One region of the Paenibacillus sp. FSL W8-0919 genome, then DNA from elsewhere that is predicted to be linked to it. Evidence: riboswitches for the same ligand, from Rfam matches in the RefSeq annotation. Region 1 holds a riboswitch; each other region holds the start of a gene.
What was found. Region 1 has a riboswitch for thiamine pyrophosphate ahead of tenA (thiaminase II). Riboswitches for the same ligand answer to the same signal wherever they lie in the genome.
Positions count from the first base shown of each region.

Region 2: it holds a riboswitch for thiamine pyrophosphate, as region 1 does, so the genes downstream of both, NST44_RS15375 (YkoF family thiamine/hydroxymethylpyrimidine-binding protein) here and tenA (thiaminase II) in region 1, are expected to answer to the same signal.
Region 3: it holds a riboswitch for thiamine pyrophosphate, as region 1 does, so the genes downstream of both, NST44_RS10250 (ECF transporter S component) here and tenA (thiaminase II) in region 1, are expected to answer to the same signal.
Region 4: it holds a riboswitch for thiamine pyrophosphate, as region 1 does, so the genes downstream of both, NST44_RS02555 (ABC transporter substrate-binding protein) here and tenA (thiaminase II) in region 1, are expected to answer to the same signal.

Region 1 covers NZ_JBBOPV010000002.1:53,274-58,042, reverse strand. The annotation lists gene NST44_RS30500 (RNA polymerase sigma factor) at 1-136, shown strand, start outside; gene NST44_RS30495 (DUF4179 domain-containing protein) at 96-1,499, shown strand; TPP riboswitch at 1,659-1,762, shown strand; gene tenA (thiaminase II) at 2,182-2,886, shown strand; gene thiM (hydroxyethylthiazole kinase) at 3,034-3,885, shown strand; gene thiD (bifunctional hydroxymethylpyrimidine kinase/phosphomethylpyrimidine kinase) at 3,882-4,715, shown strand; gene thiE (thiamine phosphate synthase) at 4,712-4,769, shown strand, end outside.
Region 2 covers NZ_JBBOPV010000001.1:3,401,473-3,406,241, forward strand. The annotation lists gene NST44_RS15355 (methyl-accepting chemotaxis protein) at 1-278, opposite strand, end outside; gene NST44_RS15360 (class I SAM-dependent methyltransferase) at 502-1,224, opposite strand; gene NST44_RS15365 (nucleotidyltransferase domain-containing protein) at 1,364-2,062, shown strand; gene NST44_RS15370 (sporulation protein YjcZ) at 2,179-2,277, shown strand; gene NST44_RS15375 (YkoF family thiamine/hydroxymethylpyrimidine-binding protein) at 2,352-2,957, opposite strand; TPP riboswitch at 3,057-3,160, opposite strand; gene NST44_RS15380 (nitroreductase family protein) at 3,335-3,937, opposite strand; gene NST44_RS15385 (ABC transporter permease) at 4,470-4,769, shown strand, end outside.
Region 3 covers NZ_JBBOPV010000001.1:2,318,869-2,323,637, forward strand. The annotation lists gene NST44_RS10240 (SDR family oxidoreductase) at 1-299, shown strand, start outside; gene asd (archaetidylserine decarboxylase) at 379-1,224, opposite strand; TPP riboswitch at 1,392-1,504, shown strand; gene NST44_RS10250 (ECF transporter S component) at 1,612-2,232, shown strand; gene NST44_RS10255 (ABC transporter ATP-binding protein) at 2,225-4,021, shown strand; gene NST44_RS10260 (energy-coupling factor transporter transmembrane component T family protein) at 4,018-4,769, shown strand, end outside.
Region 4 covers NZ_JBBOPV010000001.1:601,169-605,937, forward strand. The annotation lists gene NST44_RS02540 (EAL domain-containing protein) at 1-175, opposite strand, end outside; gene NST44_RS02545 (diguanylate cyclase domain-containing protein) at 388-1,926, opposite strand; gene NST44_RS02550 (VOC family protein) at 2,229-2,612, shown strand; TPP riboswitch at 2,812-2,923, shown strand; gene NST44_RS02555 (ABC transporter substrate-binding protein) at 3,044-4,084, shown strand; gene NST44_RS02560 (thiamine-binding protein) at 4,188-4,481, shown strand; gene NST44_RS02565 (ABC transporter permease) at 4,478-4,769, shown strand, end outside.

The sequences.
Region 1 (4,769 bases):
CGCAGACATTACCGGCGTGCCGACAGGAACGGTGAAATCTGGACTGGCACGAGGAAGAGCAAAACTTAACCGATCGCTAAAGGAGGCAGGAGTTCATGATCGACCAACAGATTCAGAATGCGAAACGATCCTATGAATCAATGGAGACCGATGTAGACCGTTTGATGGAGCGTGTCCGGTACAGTGTTAGCAGCGAGGATTGTACAGGCATGCTTCATAATAACCGCTCACAGCGGATTATCCGCCGCTTGTCGCTAGCCGCAGTCGGAACCCTTGTGGCCTGCGCAGTGATACTCGGCAGCGGCTTCGTCTCCCCTATTATGGCATCCGTACTACAAGAAATACCGTTCGTAGGTTCTGTTTTCCAGCGTCAGGAGCTGCACCAGTACGTTCGCGAAACAGCCTTGAAAACAGCTTCTGAAAATGGAATGACGGCGCAAGTCTTGCAAGCTGTGAGCGACAACGGGATTACGCTGCAAATTCAAGAGGTGATGTATGACGGTGATCGTCTCTCCATCGGTTATATACAACAGGTTGAGGATGGATTCTCCGGTAGGCATGGTTTCATAGACGGAATCAAATTCAAAATTGACGGCAAGCCATACGCAGACCGTGTCGGTGGCAGCGGTCCTCTACCTATTGATAGCCAAACAGGAATTGGACAAATCAGCTTGCTGCCATTCAAACAGAAGTTACCGGATGAATTCGAACTAACGATCGAGGTAGCAAACGTGGACGGAGTTAAAGGTCATTGGGATTTTTCAATTCCCATTAAAAAGACCGTTTCCGGAACGAAATCATGGATGCCGATGAGGAGTGCAACGGATGGAGAAACCACCCTGCTGATTAAGAAAATAGGCTTTAAATCCGGTACGGGTACGATGGACGTGGAGCTAGTATACAGGCGGCCGGCAGCTAAAGCGCAAGATCCCATGTATGATATCCTAGCTATTACTGATACTGGAATGGAGTTCAAACCTTATGAGATGGTAGGAGATGGCTACGTGGAAGACGATACACATATTCAATTAGGAATCTTTCAATTTAAAGTACCCTTTGTTACGCCAAAGTCCATTACGTTCCGTCCGTATTTGCGCGGGGATGTGCCGGTATATGGAATTAGAGTGCCGATGAAGCATGAACCGTCGACCGATCATCCTCTAATTATTCCTCAAGGGGAATTAGGCCGCCTGTTAGTGACGAAAGTGGAACGCTTAAAAGATAAGACGATCGTACATTACCGGAAAGAAGTCACTGACCCCCTTCAGCAAACCGAGTTGATCCTCGAGGATTTGGAAGGCAAGTACAATTTTTACCCATGGGACATGTACATCATTCCTTCCGAGGAAACGAAGACGAGGTTAATTGATGCCAAAAATAATGCTTACGTAACCGAATTCCCGGCCTTAAATTCGGATCAACAGCCAGTCTTTGTCACCCATGAATACAAAAAACCTATTTTCCTGAAAGAGCTCGAAATGACAATACCGCTTCAATAAAGTAAGCATAGGTCAATTGATGGCATTTGCGGAAATAAAAATTCAACTTCTTTTCTGGAATAAGGGGGTTAGGGGGTTATATCTACCGAGTATTGCAGCAAACACGGAAACGTTTGACACCACCGCCAAACCTATGTACAGTAATAGTCAATAGAATAGGAAGTCCACTAGGGGAGCCGTCAGCGGCTGAGACAAGAGCGTATCTTGGACCCTTTGAACCTGATCTAGTTCGTACTAGCGTAGGAAAGTGGAGCCTTCACGGATAGAGTCCTTTTTGCGCCTGCTTCTGCCGGGCAAGAGGACTATTGCTGAAGCCGCTCCGTTTTTCGGGGCGGCTTTGTTTGTCATGCTCCGAAGAACGTAAATTTTCTGCATCTTCGTTGCCCAGCACGATAGCGCACGAGTACGAGCTAGCAGCATGCAAGGTTGCCATATGCCGTGCATAAAGGGTTGGCCGAGTACATAAAGGGTTGCCGGATATACACATGTAGCCGGGTACAACGGCTGCCGGATCTGCAAAGGTTCCCGGATGCAACCGTTGCCGATATGAAAAAGATGCGGGGTATGCGAAGGTTGCGGGACATACAATAGATACTTGGCTGCCAATGCCCGGATTACCGGGATTGCCGGGTCGCTAGGAGGACTTCCTGCTCTTCATTTCAAGATGGAGGTGGGGATAACAATGACGTTTACCCAAGAGCTTCGCCAGCAGGCGGACGGAATTTTCGAGGCGATTATAAACCATCCCTTCGTGCGGGGAATTGCCGCCGGGAAGCTGGACAGCGACCAGCTGATTCACTACGTGAAGCAGGACTTCGAGTATTTGAATGCCTACATTCGCATTTATGGCATCGCCATATCCAAGTGCACGAGCCGGGAGGATATGGCGGCGTTTAACGAACAGATTGCGTTTATCCTCAACAGCGAGGTGCATCCGCATCAAAATTTCTGCTCGGTCGCGGGAGTGAACTATGAGCAGCTCCAGGGCTACCCTCTTGCACCGTCTGCGCACCACTATATCCGTCACATGCTGACCGTTGCGCATGAGGGAACCCTCGGCGAAATTATGGCGGTCCTGCTTCCTTGTCCGTGGACGTATTATGAGATCGGCCGCAGACTGCTGGATGAAGTTAAGCCGGATCGCACCCATCCGTTCCATGAATGGATTCATTTTTACGGGAATCGAGGGGAGGATGCGGCAGGGAAGTTCCTTGGCCGTGTGGATGCGTGGGCGGAAGGAGCGACGATGAAGGAGCGCGAGCGGATGCGCGAGCATTTCATGCTGAGCTGCCAGCTGGAGTATATGTTCTGGGACATGGCTTACAAGCAGGAGGAATGGCCCGTGCCGTTCCAGCCGTTGGTCAATGCCAAGGGGTATGGGCGCTGAGCATTTGAGTTATGGGACAGACAGGGGTTACGAAAGGTCATGCATTTTGAGAATGAATCAGAATTCGGGTTGAGATGAGATTATGGGTTTCATATGTCGTATGTCATATGCCAAAAACCAAGAAAAGAATGGGAAAGGATGATGGCAATGAGCGGAAATACATGGGATTCGGAGCTTGCGGGGCTTTTAACGAAGGTGCAGCAGCAGAAGCCTCTTGTCCATAACATGACCAATGTGGTGGTTACGAATTTTACGGCCAACGGCTTATACGCGCTGGGCGCGTCGCCGGTAATGGCATTTTCCCCCGACGAGGTGGCGGATATGGCCCAAATTGCCGGAGCGCTCGTGCTCAACATCGGCACGCTGTCCCGCGAACAAGTGGATGCGATGATCATTGCCGGGCAATCCGCCAATACGCATCGCGTCCCGGTTCTCCTCGATCCGGTAGGAGCGGGGGCCACGCCGTTTCGGACCGATTCGGCCCTGCGGATCATGCGTGAAGTGAAGGTTTCCCTGGTGCGGGGCAATGCGGCCGAGGTTGCCAATCTGATCGGCGAAGTCCGGGTGATCAAGGGGGTCGATGCAGACGACTCTGCGTCCGGCGGGAACTTGGAGCTGGCGCTGCGGGCTGCACAGCGGCTAAATACGGTGGTGGCCATTACGGGAGAGGAGGACGTGATCAGCGATGGTGTTTCGGCGCGAATCATTCGCGGCGGGCATGCGATGCTGACGAAAGTAACCGGGGCGGGCTGCCTGCTCACGTCCGTGCTCGGGGCCTTCGCCGCTGTGGAGCCGGATTTGCTGCTCGCGGGAACGGCTGGCCTTGCCTTCTATGGGGCAGCAGCCGCCCGCGCGGCCGAGCAAACGGCCGGACTCGGGCCGGGCAGCTTCCAGATCGCCTTCCTGGATGAGCTTGCAAAGCTCCACTCCGGTTCGCTCGAAGGGCACGCGTCGGTCCGCGAAGCGGACATCCTGACGGAAGGGAGCGTGTCCCGATGACAGACGCGCGGATTCCGAGAGCGCTGACGATTGCCGGGTCCGACAGCGGGGGCGGCGCAGGTATTCAAGCGGATCTGAAGACGTTCCAGGAGCTGGGCGTATTCGGCATGTCGGCATTGACTGCAGTAACGGTGCAGAATACATTGGGCGTCCATGGCGTCTATCCGCTCCCGCCGGAAGCGGCGGCGGAGCAGATCGAGGCGGTGGGCGGCGATATCGGCGTGGACGCCTTAAAGACCGGGATGCTGTTTCATGCGGATGTTATCCGCCTGGTCAGCGCTAAGATCCGGTCGTTTGGCTGGGAGAACGTCGTTGTCGATCCCGTGATGATCGCCAAGGGCGGTGCGGAGCTGCTGCGTACTGAGGCCGTTGATGCACTAAAGCGGGAGCTGCTTCCCTTGGCGATGGTGGTGGCGCCTAATATTCCGGAGGCGGAGGTGCTGGCGGGAATGGGAATCCGCACGAGGCATGACTGCCGGGAAGCGGCTCGCCGCATCGGCGGGCTCGGTCCGCGGATCGTCATCATCAAGGGCGGTCATGGCAGCTTCGAGGAGGATGGAGATCAGGTGGTGGATCTGGTATATGACGGCACCGGCTTTACGGAACTCAGCGCCAAGCGCGTGAACACCGTTCATACGCATGGGACCGGCTGTACGTTCTCTGCAGCCATTACGGCAGGTCTGGCCCAGGGCTTGAGCGCCTTCGATGCGATTCAGAGCGGGCGTTTATTCATTCAAGCGGCCATTGAGGACGGATTAAACTTGGGGCAGGGACAGGGCCCGACCAATCATTGGGCATACAATCGCCGCCGTCAGGAGGTGCTGCAATGACAGGCAGAGTGGCACCTGAGATGATGAGGCGGCATCTGCGGATGTACCTCGTGC
Region 2 (4,769 bases), on a different contig from region 1:
TTCATTCCGCCCATCTCTTCTACCTGGAAGGTAAAATCTCCTTTGGCAATTTTGGCGGAGACGCTGGAGATTTCGGAGAACGTGCTCGTAAGCGCTCTCTCAATGACACGGGAAAGTGGATAAGTGAGTCCGATTAGCACCGCAACAAGTACGATACCAATGACCGCTTTGCCTACGAGTATAAAGGCGATCAGCATTGGAAGCGCGAACAAGGCGGCAATGAGATAACAGGCTGCTGTGATTTTTTGAGCGATCGGGAGTCTGTTGAACCATGCCATACGAATGAATCCTCCTCAAGCTATATAGGATATTTTTACCATGATTATATCATCGTGCGACAAAAGTAGATACAAGGAATTACAAAATTTTCAATCAGGTGAGTCTAAAGACCCTGAATGAAACCCGGAAGATTCTGATCTAATGTTATCCTCGTACAGAACTCGTGAAAAAGAGAGCGGATTTGTGAACGCTTATGCGCTACAAACCCGCTCCAACGATTGTCTATTTCTCTGCCCGGAACAATGCGGAGGCCAAATATTCGGTGTTATCGAGAATCATGCGGTCATGCTTGAAGACCGTCTCCCAGAGTGCAAGGTCGAGCAATATTCCTTTATCCCGCTGCTCATAGGCATCCAGATGGCGTGTCTGTTCCTCCTTCAACTTCTCGTTGAAATGATTGTATTCCAGCACCTCGGCCTGCTTGAAGCCGCTGCCCAGCAGCGCATCGCGCCATTTCTCCCGGTCCATGAGGCGGGGGATGCCGAAGAAGGCAAGCAGCTCGTTGAGCTGCGGTTCAGGCATGCTCTTATCCAGAATCAGCTCCCTGTCCATTAAAATTCCGCCGGCATCCAGAACGCGGTAATATTCCGGAATGGAGCGCGACGTATCGGTGAAGACGGTGACCGACTCGGCCAGAATGACATCGAATTGATTGTCCGGAAAAGGCAGCGAGCATACGTCTGCCTGAAGAAATTCCACATCACTGCCCATCGCCGCTGCTCTTGCTTTTGCTTTTGTAATCATATGCTCATTCAGATCAATGGCCGTCACTTGGTAGCCTAGGCCGGCTAGGTGACAGGCCGTTCGGCCGGTTCCGCAGCCAACCTCCAGAATTCGGCTGCTCGGCCTGATAGGGTACGAATTCAGCATTCTCAGAGTGGCCTCGAATCCCCCGGGGTGGGCGCTGCCCATCCCTAATTTGGACAGCATGTTAATGTAATTCATCGAATGGATCCCTACTTTCGTTATCTGCATAAGGATATTTGTTTATTTACCATATGATTGAGGTACGTTTGGGGTTTTCGCTGAATTTACTATTTTGAGCCCTTTTTTTGAAGATATGAGCGGTTTGGGGGAAATACGCATGAAGATGGAGCCGATTCAGGCCGCAAGGAAGGTCGTGTCGGAACAATATCCGGATTGTCTGCTGGCTGTACTGGGGGGCAGTGCTTCCAGGGGAGAGCATAACGAGCACTCAGACCTTGACGTGATCATTGTAGAGAGAGAAGGCGAAGGGCTGAGGAGAAGGACGATTGAAGCTGCCGGCTGGATCGTAGAGCTGTTTATTTTATCTAGCTCCGGCTATCGCGAAGATTTTGACGCAGGCATCGTTGCGGCGAATCCGACGTTGCAGCGGATCATGGCTGAAGGCGTTGTTCTCTGCTCGCTACCGGAAGGGGAAGCCATTCGCGGGGAGGCCCAGGCTGATCTGGATTACGGCCCGCTGCCATTAACGATGTCCGATATTGACGCAGCCCGGTACATGATCACCGAATACATGATGGATCTTAAGCAGGCCAAAGGGGACGGGGAAGCCTGGTTTACCGTTCAAAAAATATCGACTTTGCTCTGCGAGTTTGTCCTGAGGGTGAACCGGCAATGGACGGGGGAAGGGAAGACGCTGTTCCGGCTGGTCTCCGGCTTCGATCCGCATTTTAGCGAGCGGTTGGTGCAAGCGCTGGAGGCGATGTACCGTACCCGGCAATCGCATCAGCTCATGAAGCTGTGCGAGCAGGTTTTGCTCCCTTACGGAGGCCAGCTGCTTGTCGGATATGAAGAATAAGGCCATCGGCTGGGGGAAAAGACAAGCGGTACAGCTGCCGTGACCGTCGTTCTTTCCGGCTCATACCTTAATATGTGATGACATCACGTATTTCAATAAATCCAGGAGGGATCGTCATGAGCGGAGCATATGGTGGAGATGTTTGGGGCACATCAACGGGTATTATACTGGTTCTCTTTATCCTGCTCGTAATCATCTCGCTTGCTTGGGTTTAATTCATCAAGGATACGCGGTGGATAGCACAAGGACTCGGCATATCGCCGGGTCCTTGTCTGCTTAAGCGTGCATATTATACGCTATTCTGCTTTGGCGATGGACTGTGCGCGGAGACGACAGCGGTCATCACGAGGTGGCTGGTATCTGTCTGGATGGCATGCTTGAACGCATCCTCGAGGGATTCGAATACGCGAGTGAGCGTTCCGTCGAGACGGCTTGCGTAATGGACGCTGCCCCCGAAGGTTCCCTTTTCCTTGGCGCGCTGCACTTCTCCGTAGATAATATCCATATAATGCTCGGTTCCGAGCGGATACAAGGCGAACTGGCAGGCGGTTTCAATATCCGCGTGTGGTCCAAGCTCGCTGTTTAACACCCCGGAATCCTCAGACATATAGACATCCGCATCCGTATCGCCTGGGCAGCCGATGGAGTAGGTCCCATTAAAGACTGTATGTACGCCGGAAGCTGCCGCATGGGCGAATATCGCACGGGTAACGTCAAATACGTGCTCGGCACGTCCGCGAACACAAGTACTGACATCATCGGTATGAATCCATACCTTATCCGTATGCACAGACTCCAACGCCCCCACAATCACTTCGACGAAGCGGTCCGTCATCGGAAATACCGAGAACCGGCAGCCAACAATCCGGCTGGTTCCGCATGCTAACTCATTCATTGTAGATTCCTCCTGCAGCATAAATTTGAGAATGCAAAATAACGCAAAAAACCGCACCCTAAGGGATAAGTGCGGCGATGTCTACGCGAAAAATACATAAACATGAACGCTACACTTCCCCACGCTAGCATGACCTAGATCGGGTAGTAAGGGTTAACGGCGGTCCTGCCGTTTCTCAGCACAAGGCACCCCTAGTACAGCAACACAAGATATGAAATTTTGCTTAGATGCCGGCCGGTCCAAGCTTTCGAAAGAGGGCGGCTTCTTACTTGGTAATTGTAACGTCTCGGCATCGAAAAAACAATGTCACTGCAGCAAAAAACCGCCATGAGGAGCTTTAATAGGCTTCCTGATGGCGGCTCTTGGTCTTGTTTCGCTTACTTGTAAACTTTCACGCGATCTTCAAGCGGAGCAAATTCCTTGTCCCCTGGCTCAGCAGCCGGCTTGCCGAATGGCATTTGTGCAATCAGCTTCCAGTTTTCAGGAATGTTCCATTCAGCTTTTACTTTTTCGTCGATCAGCGGGTTGTAATGCTGCAGGGAAGCACCCAGTCCTTCGGCTTCCAGCATTGTCCAAACGACGAGCTGAAGCATGCCGTTCGACTGATTCGCCCATACCGGGAAGTTGTCGGCATAGAGCGCAAAGTTTTGCTGAAGCCCTGCGATGACATCGTTGTCCTCGAAGAACAGCACGGTGCCATAGCCTGCGCGGAAAGAGGCCATTTTCTCAGCGGTGGATTTGAATGCTTGCTCGTCGCCCACCACTTCCTTCAGAATGCCTTCCGTAATATTCCACAGCTTGTCATGCTGCTCACCAAGCAGAACGACCGCGCGTGCGCTTTGGGAGTTGAAGGAAGAAGGCGTGTATTTCACGGCATCTTTCACGATTTCTTGGATACGCTCATCGGAGATGACGGAATCCTTGCTGATCGCATAGTAGGAACGGCGATTTTTAAGTGCGGTAAGGAAGTCTTTAGACATGTTGATAAACCCTCCTGAGTCATGGTTTGGATTGCATACGCCTGATAAAAAGATGTCCTATCATTCAAGCAAATATGCATTAAGGTGATCGCTGAAATATGTTGAATTATTATTCCTTAACAACTTACTAATTGTAAGAAATAATACTTCCGTTAGTATGTTATTATATCACATTGGTCATTGTCAACCCTGTGATTGAGAATTTATAGATGAAATACCCCGTGATTGGGAGCTAAAACAGGGGAAGGGATTTTTTATTTCCTATTTATAAGAGAGGGCGAGGAGAACAATGGAAGGATTGAGGACAACAACGGCTAATTTCTGCCAAGCTTCATATTATGAACAATTGATGAACAAATCATGCAAAGATTAATAATTTAATTGAGTTTGATTCTCAATTATACTTGTCGGTTGAGAATGAGGGTGATATAATGCTTATCAGAACGTAATTGATAATCAATCTCAATGAGAATGATAACTGAATTACGAGCTGACGAAATGATTTAGAGACATATGCATAGAAGGAAGAGCCATGAAGATCATTTACTTAGCCGCAGCCGTTGTGGCGCTTTCCATCGTCTCCTTATTTATCGGAGTCAAGGATATTTCGCCGCTGGACTTATTCTCCATGACGGAACAACAACAGCATATTATGCTCGTCAGCCGCTTGCCGCGTCTAGTCAGTCTAATTCTGGCGGGAGTCAGCATGAGTATCTGCGGATTGATCATGCAGCAGCTTAGCCGCAACAAATTCGTATCGCCGACAACGGCGGGAACCATGGATTCCGCAAGACTGGGAATTCTCGTTGCGATGCTCGTATTCACGACAAGC
Region 3 (4,769 bases), on a different contig from region 1:
TGCAGCCCGGCGCTTACGGCACGCCGATCTGGAGGAAGAGCTTCGGGGAGTTGAAGGTGAGGGAGGGTTCGCCATACAGCGGGATGCTGAAGCGGGTATTGGCGTACTCCGAACGGACCGCCAAAAAGAGCGGGGATCCGCTCGAGGTTGCAAGGTTGGTGGCTCGAATCGCCGGTATGAAGCATCCGAGCTTCCGGTACCGGCTTCCCCGCAGCACCCGGCTGACCGGGCGGATCAAGGCATGGCTGCCCGACCGCTTCTTTCAGCGGCTGATCGTCCGGCTATTGGGAAGAGAATAAGGTCTAACATTGTCCTTGTTCGATAGGGACGCAACGGGAGTCATTGCGGTCATGAATGAAGGCATCCGCAAGGACGTTCTTATTTTTCCGTACACAGCTCCTTCTCCAAGCACGCATCCCGCTTCTGCTTCTTGTCTGCGGGCGGATGGAGGATGCCGAGCAGCTCGCCCATTTTAACCGTCGTCCCGAGGGTAAGATCTCCCCGGGGGGTAAAGGTGCCGCTCTCGGTCAACAGCACGACGGTTGAGCCGAATTCGAAGTATGCAAGCTCATCCCCGATCTGCCATTTCGTCACGTTCTCGTCGGCATAACGGATGCTGCTTACGTTCAATGCTCCGACCTTGACCACGGCAACCTCACCGAAGTCATGCTTGATATAGGTAATGAGCCTTTCGTTGCGGCTAAGCACCGACCGGATATGGGTCATGGCAAAATCGTTGACGGGATACACCTTGCCCTTGAGGTGCTCCCGCTCGATCTGCACGCCGGTAACGGGGGCGTGAATGCGATGGTAATCCGTCGGGCTTAAATATAAGACGAACGCGTAACCGTTCACATAATTCTCGATTCTCGGAGACTGCGCAAGCAGCTCTTCAATGGTGTAATCCTGTCCCTTGACGTTGAGGATGGTGCCGGTATCGATGGTGCCCATGGCGGTAATCGTCGCATCAACCGGGCTCACCATCGCGTCGGCGGTCGTATCTATGGCCCGCAGGCCGAGCTTTAATCGGCGGGAGAAGAATTCATTGAGCGAGCGGTATTCATGCAGCTCTTTCTCCGCTTCATGCGCCGGGATTTGGTATATTCGAATAAATGCAGGGATCAGATGACGGCTCAACCGGCTGTGGGAGAACTGCCCCACCAAATGGGACAACCACTTTCGGGAGGAGAGCTCTGTCATCAGACGCAGCAATCGTTTGGCCATGTTATTCTCCTTTTTTGTGCAAAGACCTAAGCTATCGATGATGCTTGAAAAGCAATCACTCTGATATTGACATAGAATCGGCTGGAAATCAACAAACAGGCCTTGAAGAAAAAAAGACCCTTGCCAAATCAGGAAAGGCTGTGTATTTTAAAGTTAACATAAAACCGAATAGGGAATACGGGTGCTTGAGTGAATCAGGCTGAGATTGCAGCTGCTATCCGCTGTTGACCGTTAATCTGAACTGGGTAATGCCAGCGTAGAGAATATCCGACCCTGCTCATATTAGGGCCTAATTTCCGTCTGCGCGTTTCCAGACGGTTTTTTGTTGTGATTTTTTTCCACTTTTAAAAAATTGCGATGGAGAGGGGTAATTGTACGATGGAAACGATGAGGCAAGGCATAATGGGGGCTCAGCCGAGAAAAGGGCTTAGACTGAGCGATATTTTGGTGACGGTGCTTGTATCGCTGGTGCTGGGCGTGGTGTATCACTTTTGGGGATCGGTATACAACCTGCTGAAGCCGCTCTTTTTCGAAGCGGACGAATTGCTGTATGGCATGTGGTTTGCCGCGGCGACGCTGGCCTATCTGCTGATCCGGAAACCTGGCGTGGCGATCATTGCAGAGGTTGCAGCCGCGCATGTCGAAGTGCTGTTCGGCAGCGGGTGGGGGCTTACGCTCCTGATGTACGGCTTGATTCAAGGCTTGGGGGCCGAGCTCGTATTTGCCGCAACCCGCTACCGCAGCTCTTCTGCCTTCACGGTGGCTCTGGCGGGGGCCGCTGCCGCCGTCGGCTCGATGCTCCTTGATTTCTTCTACAGCTACACGGACGATCTTCAGACCTGGATGTTCCTGGCGAAATACGGCATGCGGATCTTCAGCGGCGCCGTCATTGCAGGCCTTCTGATGCTCGTCCTCGCCAAAGCGCTGGAGCGTACCGGCGTAACCTCCCTGCTGCGTCCGGCATCGCAAAAAGAATATGAGGCGCTGGACGATTCGCGCCATGTCTAAAATGCAAACGGGCGTACACTTCGTAAACACGGTGGATGCGCCTAATGATCCGCAGGAGGAACCGGCGCTTTATGTAGAAGGGCTGCGCCTTAAATACCCGGGCGAGGAGCGGCTGATGTTTAAAGATCTTTCGTTCTCCGCCGCCCGCGGAGAAAAGGTGCTGCTGCTGGGTCCAAGCGGCTGCGGCAAATCGACGCTTCTTCAGGTGCTGAGCGGGATGATTCCCCGGGCGACGGAGGTGCCGATGAAATGCCAGGCGCAGAAGCTTCCCGTTTCCTGGGGATATGTGTTCCAGGATCCGGACACCCAGTTCTGCATGCCGTTCGTCGACGAGGAGCTGGCATTCGTCCTGGAAAACCAATGCGTTCCACGGGAGCAGATGGAAGAGCGGATGCAGGCAGCGCTGCAAGCCGTCGGCTTGGAGCTGGAGTCGCTCCATGTCAAAATCGCGCATTTATCGCAAGGGATGAAGCAGCGTCTTGCACTGGCTTCTGCCCTATTGCTGGAGCCGGAGGTGCTGCTGCTGGATGAACCGTCGGCGCTGCTCGATCCCGAGGGCCGCGAGCAAATCTGGACGGCGGTGAAGGCTGTGTCCGCAGGGCGCACCTTGATCATCGTGGAGCACCGGATTGAAGAAATGGCTGAATATGCAGACCGGGTCGTGCTTTTTGGCCCGGATGGGACGATTCTGGGTGAAGGCACGCCGGCCGACGTATTCGCCCGCTATTCGCGGGAGCTGAAGGAATTCGGCATCTGGTATCCCGGCGTATGGGACGATTATGCAGTGTCCCCATCCGGCATGGAGGTGTTTGCACCGCTTGGAACCTCCTCCGGCGGATCCCGCCAGGATGACTCCTTCGCCAGGGATTTGGGAAAAGCCGCTCGGCTACAGAACCGGGAACGACTCCATTCCGTTGAGGAGTCCGGACGGCTTACCGGAGCCGACTTTACGTCGGCAGAACAGAGCAAGCCTGCCGTTCAGCTGGCCCAGTTCTCAGGCAAGCGGTGGGACAAAGCCGTTATTACCGTCCAAGGGGCGGAGGTGTATCCGGGCGATTTTATTGCGATTGTCGGGCCGAACGGAGCGGGGAAGAGCTCGCTGCTTCTGAGCCTGATGGGGCTGCTGAATGCGGAAGGCATGTACCTCCTCGGCGGGGGGGAGGTTCCGTTAGGGAAAGGAAGACGAAACCGCAAACAAAGGGAACGGATGCTCCGCCGAATCGGATTCGTATTTCAGAATCCCGAGCTGCAATTCGTGACGGAGCGCGTTACGGATGAGGTGGCGTACTCCTTGCTGGTGGACGGCATGTCCGCGGATGAGGCGGCTGAGCAGGCCCGCCGGACGCTAGAGCGATTCGGACTAGACGGCAAGGAGAGCCGGCATCCATACCAGCTATCCACGGGCCAGAAACGCCGCCTCAGCGTGGCCACAGCCATGGCCAGACAGCCGGCGGTGCTGCTGCTGGATGAGCCTACGTTTGGCCAGGATGCACGGAATACCTTTGCGATTCTGGAGATGTGCGAACGGCTGCGCCAGGCCGGGACGGCGATCGTGATGGTTACCCACGAGATGCGAATCGCCGAGCAGGCGGCCACCCATATTTGGGAGATCCGTCAAGGGCAGCTGGTCTCCAGGATGGCATCGCCCAGGCTGGCGGCAAGGAGAGCTCCCGGCTTCCAGGAGAACGGTTATCCGCCAATGAGGGCGGAGGACGAAGCCAAGGAATTTGGCGCCCGTGAGGACAACAAGGAATCTTCCGGCAGACCGTACGCGGAGGTGAGGTCATGAATATATGGAATCCGGTCCGCATCACGTGGCTGCACCGGGCAAATCCGGTGGTGAAGCTGCTTCTCGTCTGCTCCCTGTTCCTGATGACGGTGCTGACGCATGACATTGACTTTGTGGCGTATCAGGCGCTGATCTTTATGCTATGTCTCCTGGCGCTGTCCGGTGTCCGCACATGGAAGATGCTGCTGTTCTTCATTCCGTTTCTGCTCGCGTTCATCTCTTCCTCATCCTCCATGATGCTGTTCGGGAAGGGAGACACGGTTTGGTGGGAATGGGGTCTGTTCAAGGTATCGGAGGAAAGCTTTTATCGTGGATTGCATCTGGGGTTTAAAGGCATCGCTTTTGCCTGCGAAGGTCTTCTGCTCGTGACGACAACGTCGTCGGTCGATTTGTTCTACAGCCTGATGCAAAAGCTGAAGCTTGCTCCCAAGTACGCCTACAGCTTTATGGCTTCCATCCGGCTTTTGCCGATGGTGTGGGAGGAATATGTGATCCGCCGGCAAGCGCTGAAGGTGCGGGGAGTGGTCCCGATCCGCGGTGTCCGCGGGGCGGTGAACCGGGCAGGGATGTATGTGGTGCCGCTTCTGGCACAGAGCATCCGCCGGGCGCACCGGGTTGCGGCGGCGATGGAAGCCAAGCGGTTTGACGGTGACCGGGGACGGCGCAGAACTTATTTTTACCCTTCGCGCTACTCCCGCTATGATCTGCTCACCATCGCACTTTTAGCGGCGGCGGCATATGGCGCTTA
Region 4 (4,769 bases), on a different contig from region 1:
TGGAGATCAGATCGGAACGTTCCTTATAGTTCACAGCACAACTCTCATTGTGTTCCTGCACCGTGTAGCCGTTCTGTGCAAGCAAGCGCACAAGCTCTTGCCGAGCAGGCTTCATATGAACGGTTCTTCCTTGGTCCTCAATCGCTTCAAAGGTGCTGCAATTGTCGCAAATCATGTTCGTCCTCCTTGGCAAGCAAGCTCTCACTATGCTTTATCGGCATTTAGAATATGATTTCTTTGCATTTTATGGATTTCTATCAAACTTATGACCTAATTTTACTGCAAATGCGTAATATCTATGTTAAAGCGACTCTTGATATAGCAAAAATCGACAAGAATTGCCGATAACAACTGACTTTCGACGATCTGACAAAGGAATCGCACCTTTTAATCCGCTTTCTTATGAAGAAGCTGCAGCAGCATGGTCTGCTCTACGTCAAAATGCCACCGGGCATGCCGCTCCTTCGCCGCATACATCGCCGTATCCGCACGGCCGATCAGCTCCTGGTCATCCTTGGCATGATCGGGGTAAACCGCAATCCCGATGCTCGGCGAGGTGTAAATTTCGGTTCCTTCCAGCTCATAGGGCTCGCTCAGCAGCGTCCAGATCTCCTCCGCCATCCAGATCAGCTCCTGATCCTCTCCGGCCGGATACAGCATAACCGTAAATTCATCGCCGCCGAGCCGGGATACGATTACGCCCTTTGACTCCAGCGAATGGAGGCGCTGCGCCACCTTCTGGATCAGCAAATCCCCCGCTCGGTGCCCATACTTGTCATTCACGCGCTTAAAACGGTTCAAGTCCATATACAGCAGTCCGACACGGAAACCGGCCCGATCTGCTTCGCCCAAAGCTTCCGAAAGCCTGGCGTTAAAATAACGACGGTTATACAGGCCCGTCAAATCGTCGCGGTGCGCGAGCGATTCACTCTTCTGCAGGCTGACATGCAGCCTTTCGAACAAGCGGTCATTCTCGACCTGGATCAGGATTTGCCTGATCAAAATGAGAATGAAGCAGAGGGTCAAGCCGGTAAATAGACCGCTCCATCCCCCGAACCGATGGGCCATCAGGGCAAACATTCCGCCAAGGACGCTGTAGGGCAGCAAATATCGTACGATCAAGGTTCCTGCCGGCCACGGCTTCTTCTCGGATAGGGATCTCCTCCCCCTTCGAGGCAGCGTTTGTCCACCCGCAAAGCCTATAAAGCATGCAGAGAGGCTGTGCAGCGGATATACATATAGGCCTGCTCCGATGTTCATGAAACTATCAAGAAAGATCCGAAGGACATCCCCGAGCGCAAATGCGCTTCCACCAAGGCACAGGAAGATGACCGCCCGCTTGTGCAGCTGCTTAGTGTTAAAATACACGACCAGCGTAAAGAACATCAGTACGATTCCGCACAGCGGATAGAGCATCGCTCCTCCGGCCGACCTCCAGACGGTATCCGTCCCGCTCTCCATCTCCGGCTTAATGAGATACTCCCACCCCACCGTCATCAAGGTAATCGCAACAATGATGATGTCCAGGGTAAACCGAGCGCCCCGCAGCGGACCCTGCACTCGTCTGAACAGGTAAATCAGGGCACCGGCGAACAATAGAGCTTCCAAGCTCCAGAACAGTTCCGCCAGCCGGATGGATCCGCCAAACACCCCTCCAATCCATTCATCACCCGCATACAGGATGCGCCCTATTGCATCGCCGGCCAATCCGGCTGCAATCAGAAGCCAAAATCTGCGAAGATGGCCTTGCTCATACCGACTGCCAATCACCCCGATCAAATACGCGAATGCGGCTATCGGAGCCATAATGGCTAAGATGCGGTGAAGCAATAAAGCGTCCGGCATCCACAGGGCCAATATCCATTGGATCAATGCGTATCCAATCGCGAGCCGAATATATATGGAATCGGATGGACCCGGGCTCATTCATATCCCTCCCTGAAACAAAAGGTAGGCTTGGTCATTCATGATGAATAGGTCTTTCGAATTAAAGCGTTTCCATATCCAATCATACTTTTAGCCCGAGGAAAAGTAAAGAAAGAAGCGCCCAACAACTGGATATTTATAGGCATATAGGCCGCGTAGAATCGTTATTTGCGGAATTGTCCCGGGATTGTAGTCACTCAATCCCCACTTGACACATGGGGTTTATGTAGTATTATTCTTTCATATCAACGTATCTTTGGTTTTATATCCTAGCATAGTTTCATGGAAGGGGTTCTTGTAAAATGGGACAAAGACGATTGGACCATGTAGGCATTGTCGTAAGGGATCTGGAAGCAACGATCGCTTTCTATACGAAGGTGGTCGGCCTTGAGCTCAAGGACCGTCTGACGCACACGAACGGTGTCATCCAGCTGGCTTTCCTCGGCTTTAACGGCAGCGATGAAACCGAGGTCGAGCTGATTCAAGGATACAGCGACTCCCTTCCTGCGGAGGGAACGGTGCATCACTTTGCCGTCAGCACGGACGACATTGAAGCGGAATATGCACGGGTGAAGGAGCTGGACGTTCCGCATCTGGATGAGGAAATCGTCACGCTGCCCAACGGCTACCGCTATTTCTTCGTGCACGGTCCGGAAGGCGAATGGATTGAATTTTTCCAGCGCTAACAGGCCAGGTCTAAGGTTGCCCGCCCGCATATAGAGACTCCTATGGGTCGCCTGGATCATTCGGGTCTTCCATGCCTGGACAGCCACTCACCCCGGCGACCTATACGAACGTAGAAAATCGCCTTCAGGCATGGGGCGTTCCCGTACTGGACAGGTGCTTCCGGTAGGTCTATAATAACGGAAGTATAACCCGTAACTTCATAAATACCGGGGGAGCTGGAATCGGCCGGCTGAGAGTGTATCCCATAGAGATACTGACCCTTATACCTGATCTGGGTAATGCCAGCGTAGGAAGCCATAGGATTGCGGCTGTTCATAAGCCGTAGTATATACTTACGCCGTCATGCGCTCCGATACGATCGGGGCGTTTTTTGTTGTTGTTATGAAGTTAATACGGAAAATGGAAGACATATAAGGAGAGGAGAAACACGATGAAACAACGTACATGGCTCTCTCTGCTGCTCGCCTGCGTCCTGCTTCTGGTCGCTTCCGGCTGCGGGGCAAGCGGCCAGAACGGCGGAAGCGCGCCCGGCAAACAAGAGACTGCCGGAGAAGGAGAACAGCCGGCCAAGCTCCGCGATGTCCAATTGATGCTGGACTGGTCGGCGAACACGAACCACACCGGATTATATGCAGCCAAGGAGCTCGGATATTATGAGGAGGAAGGGCTGAACGTGCAAATCGTACAGCCGGGCTCCGGGGGAACCGATGCGATGGTCGCTTCCGGCAACGTACCGTTCGGCATCAGCTATCAGGAGGGCGTAACGCTCGCCCGGACACAGGGGCTGCCGCTGGTTTCGATCGCAGCCATCATTCAGCATAATACGTCCGGATTCGCTGCACCGAAGGATCGGGGCATCCAGAAGGCCTCCGATTTTGAAGGAAAATCCTACGGAGGCTGGGGCTCTCCGATTGAGGAAGCCGTCATGAAATCGATCATGGAGATCGATGGAGCCGATGTGAACAAGGTCAACATCGTGAACATCGGAGACGCCGATTATTTTACGGCGGTTAAGCGGGATATTGATTTCGCCTGGATCTACTATGCCTGGACAGGCATTGAAGCCCAGCTTCGCGGCGAGCCGCTGGACATGATCTACGTGAAGGATTATTCCGAACAGCTGGATTATTATACGCCGGTCATCGTAACGAACGAGAAGCTGATCGCGGATGACCCGGAGCTTGTCAAAGCGTTCATGCGCGCAACGTCCAAAGGCTATCAATATGCGATAGACCATCCGGAAGATGCCGCGGCACTGCTGTCGAAGGCAGTTCCCGACCTGGATGCCGAGCTGGTGCTGGAAAGCCAGAAGTGGCTCAGCCCGCGCTATCAAGATGACGCGCCGCGCTGGGGCGAGCAGAAGGCCGAGGTTTGGTCCGGATATGCCGACTGGATGTTTGAGCGCAAGCTGCTGGAGAAGGAATTGGACGCGGAGCGCGCGTTTACGAATGAGTTTTTGCCTGACAAATAGGAGAAGCACTCCCCGCAGCATTGCAATGCTGCTTCGCGGCTCATCGGCATGAGGCTTAACGGCCGTGCAAATGAGAACCCATATACGAAAGGACGATTGACTCATGGCGAATACACTGCTGAGCATTCAAGTCATTCCGCGTACGCCGGACGGCGGAGACAGCATCCCTTATGTGGATGAAGCCATTAAGGTAATCCAGGATTCCGGCGTCAAATACGAGGTCCATGCTTTGGAAACAACGATGGAAGGCGAGCTGCCCGAGCTGCTCCGTATCGTGGAGCGCATGCATGATGCGCTGGTGAAAGCCGGGAGTCCGAGCATCATCTCCCAAGTCAAAATCGCACATCATCCGCAGGGCATCAGCATGGATAAGCTCACGGAGAAATACCGTCCATGAAAAGCTGGTGGAGCTCGATATGGCCGCCCGTCGTGGCGGTCCTCTTCTTTTTGATCGTGTGGCAGGCTGCGGTCTGGATGTTCGATATCGAGAAATTCATTCTGCCTGCGCCGACGGCTATCGGGCATGAAGCCATCACCGGGGCGTCGGGACTTATGGAACACACCTGGGCTACCCTAAAGTTAACCGTGATCGGATTTGCCATCGGAACCGGTATCGGACTCCTGCTCTCTTTGGCTCTGCACAGGGTACCTTTTCTCAAAACAGCCCTTTATCCGCTTCTCATCT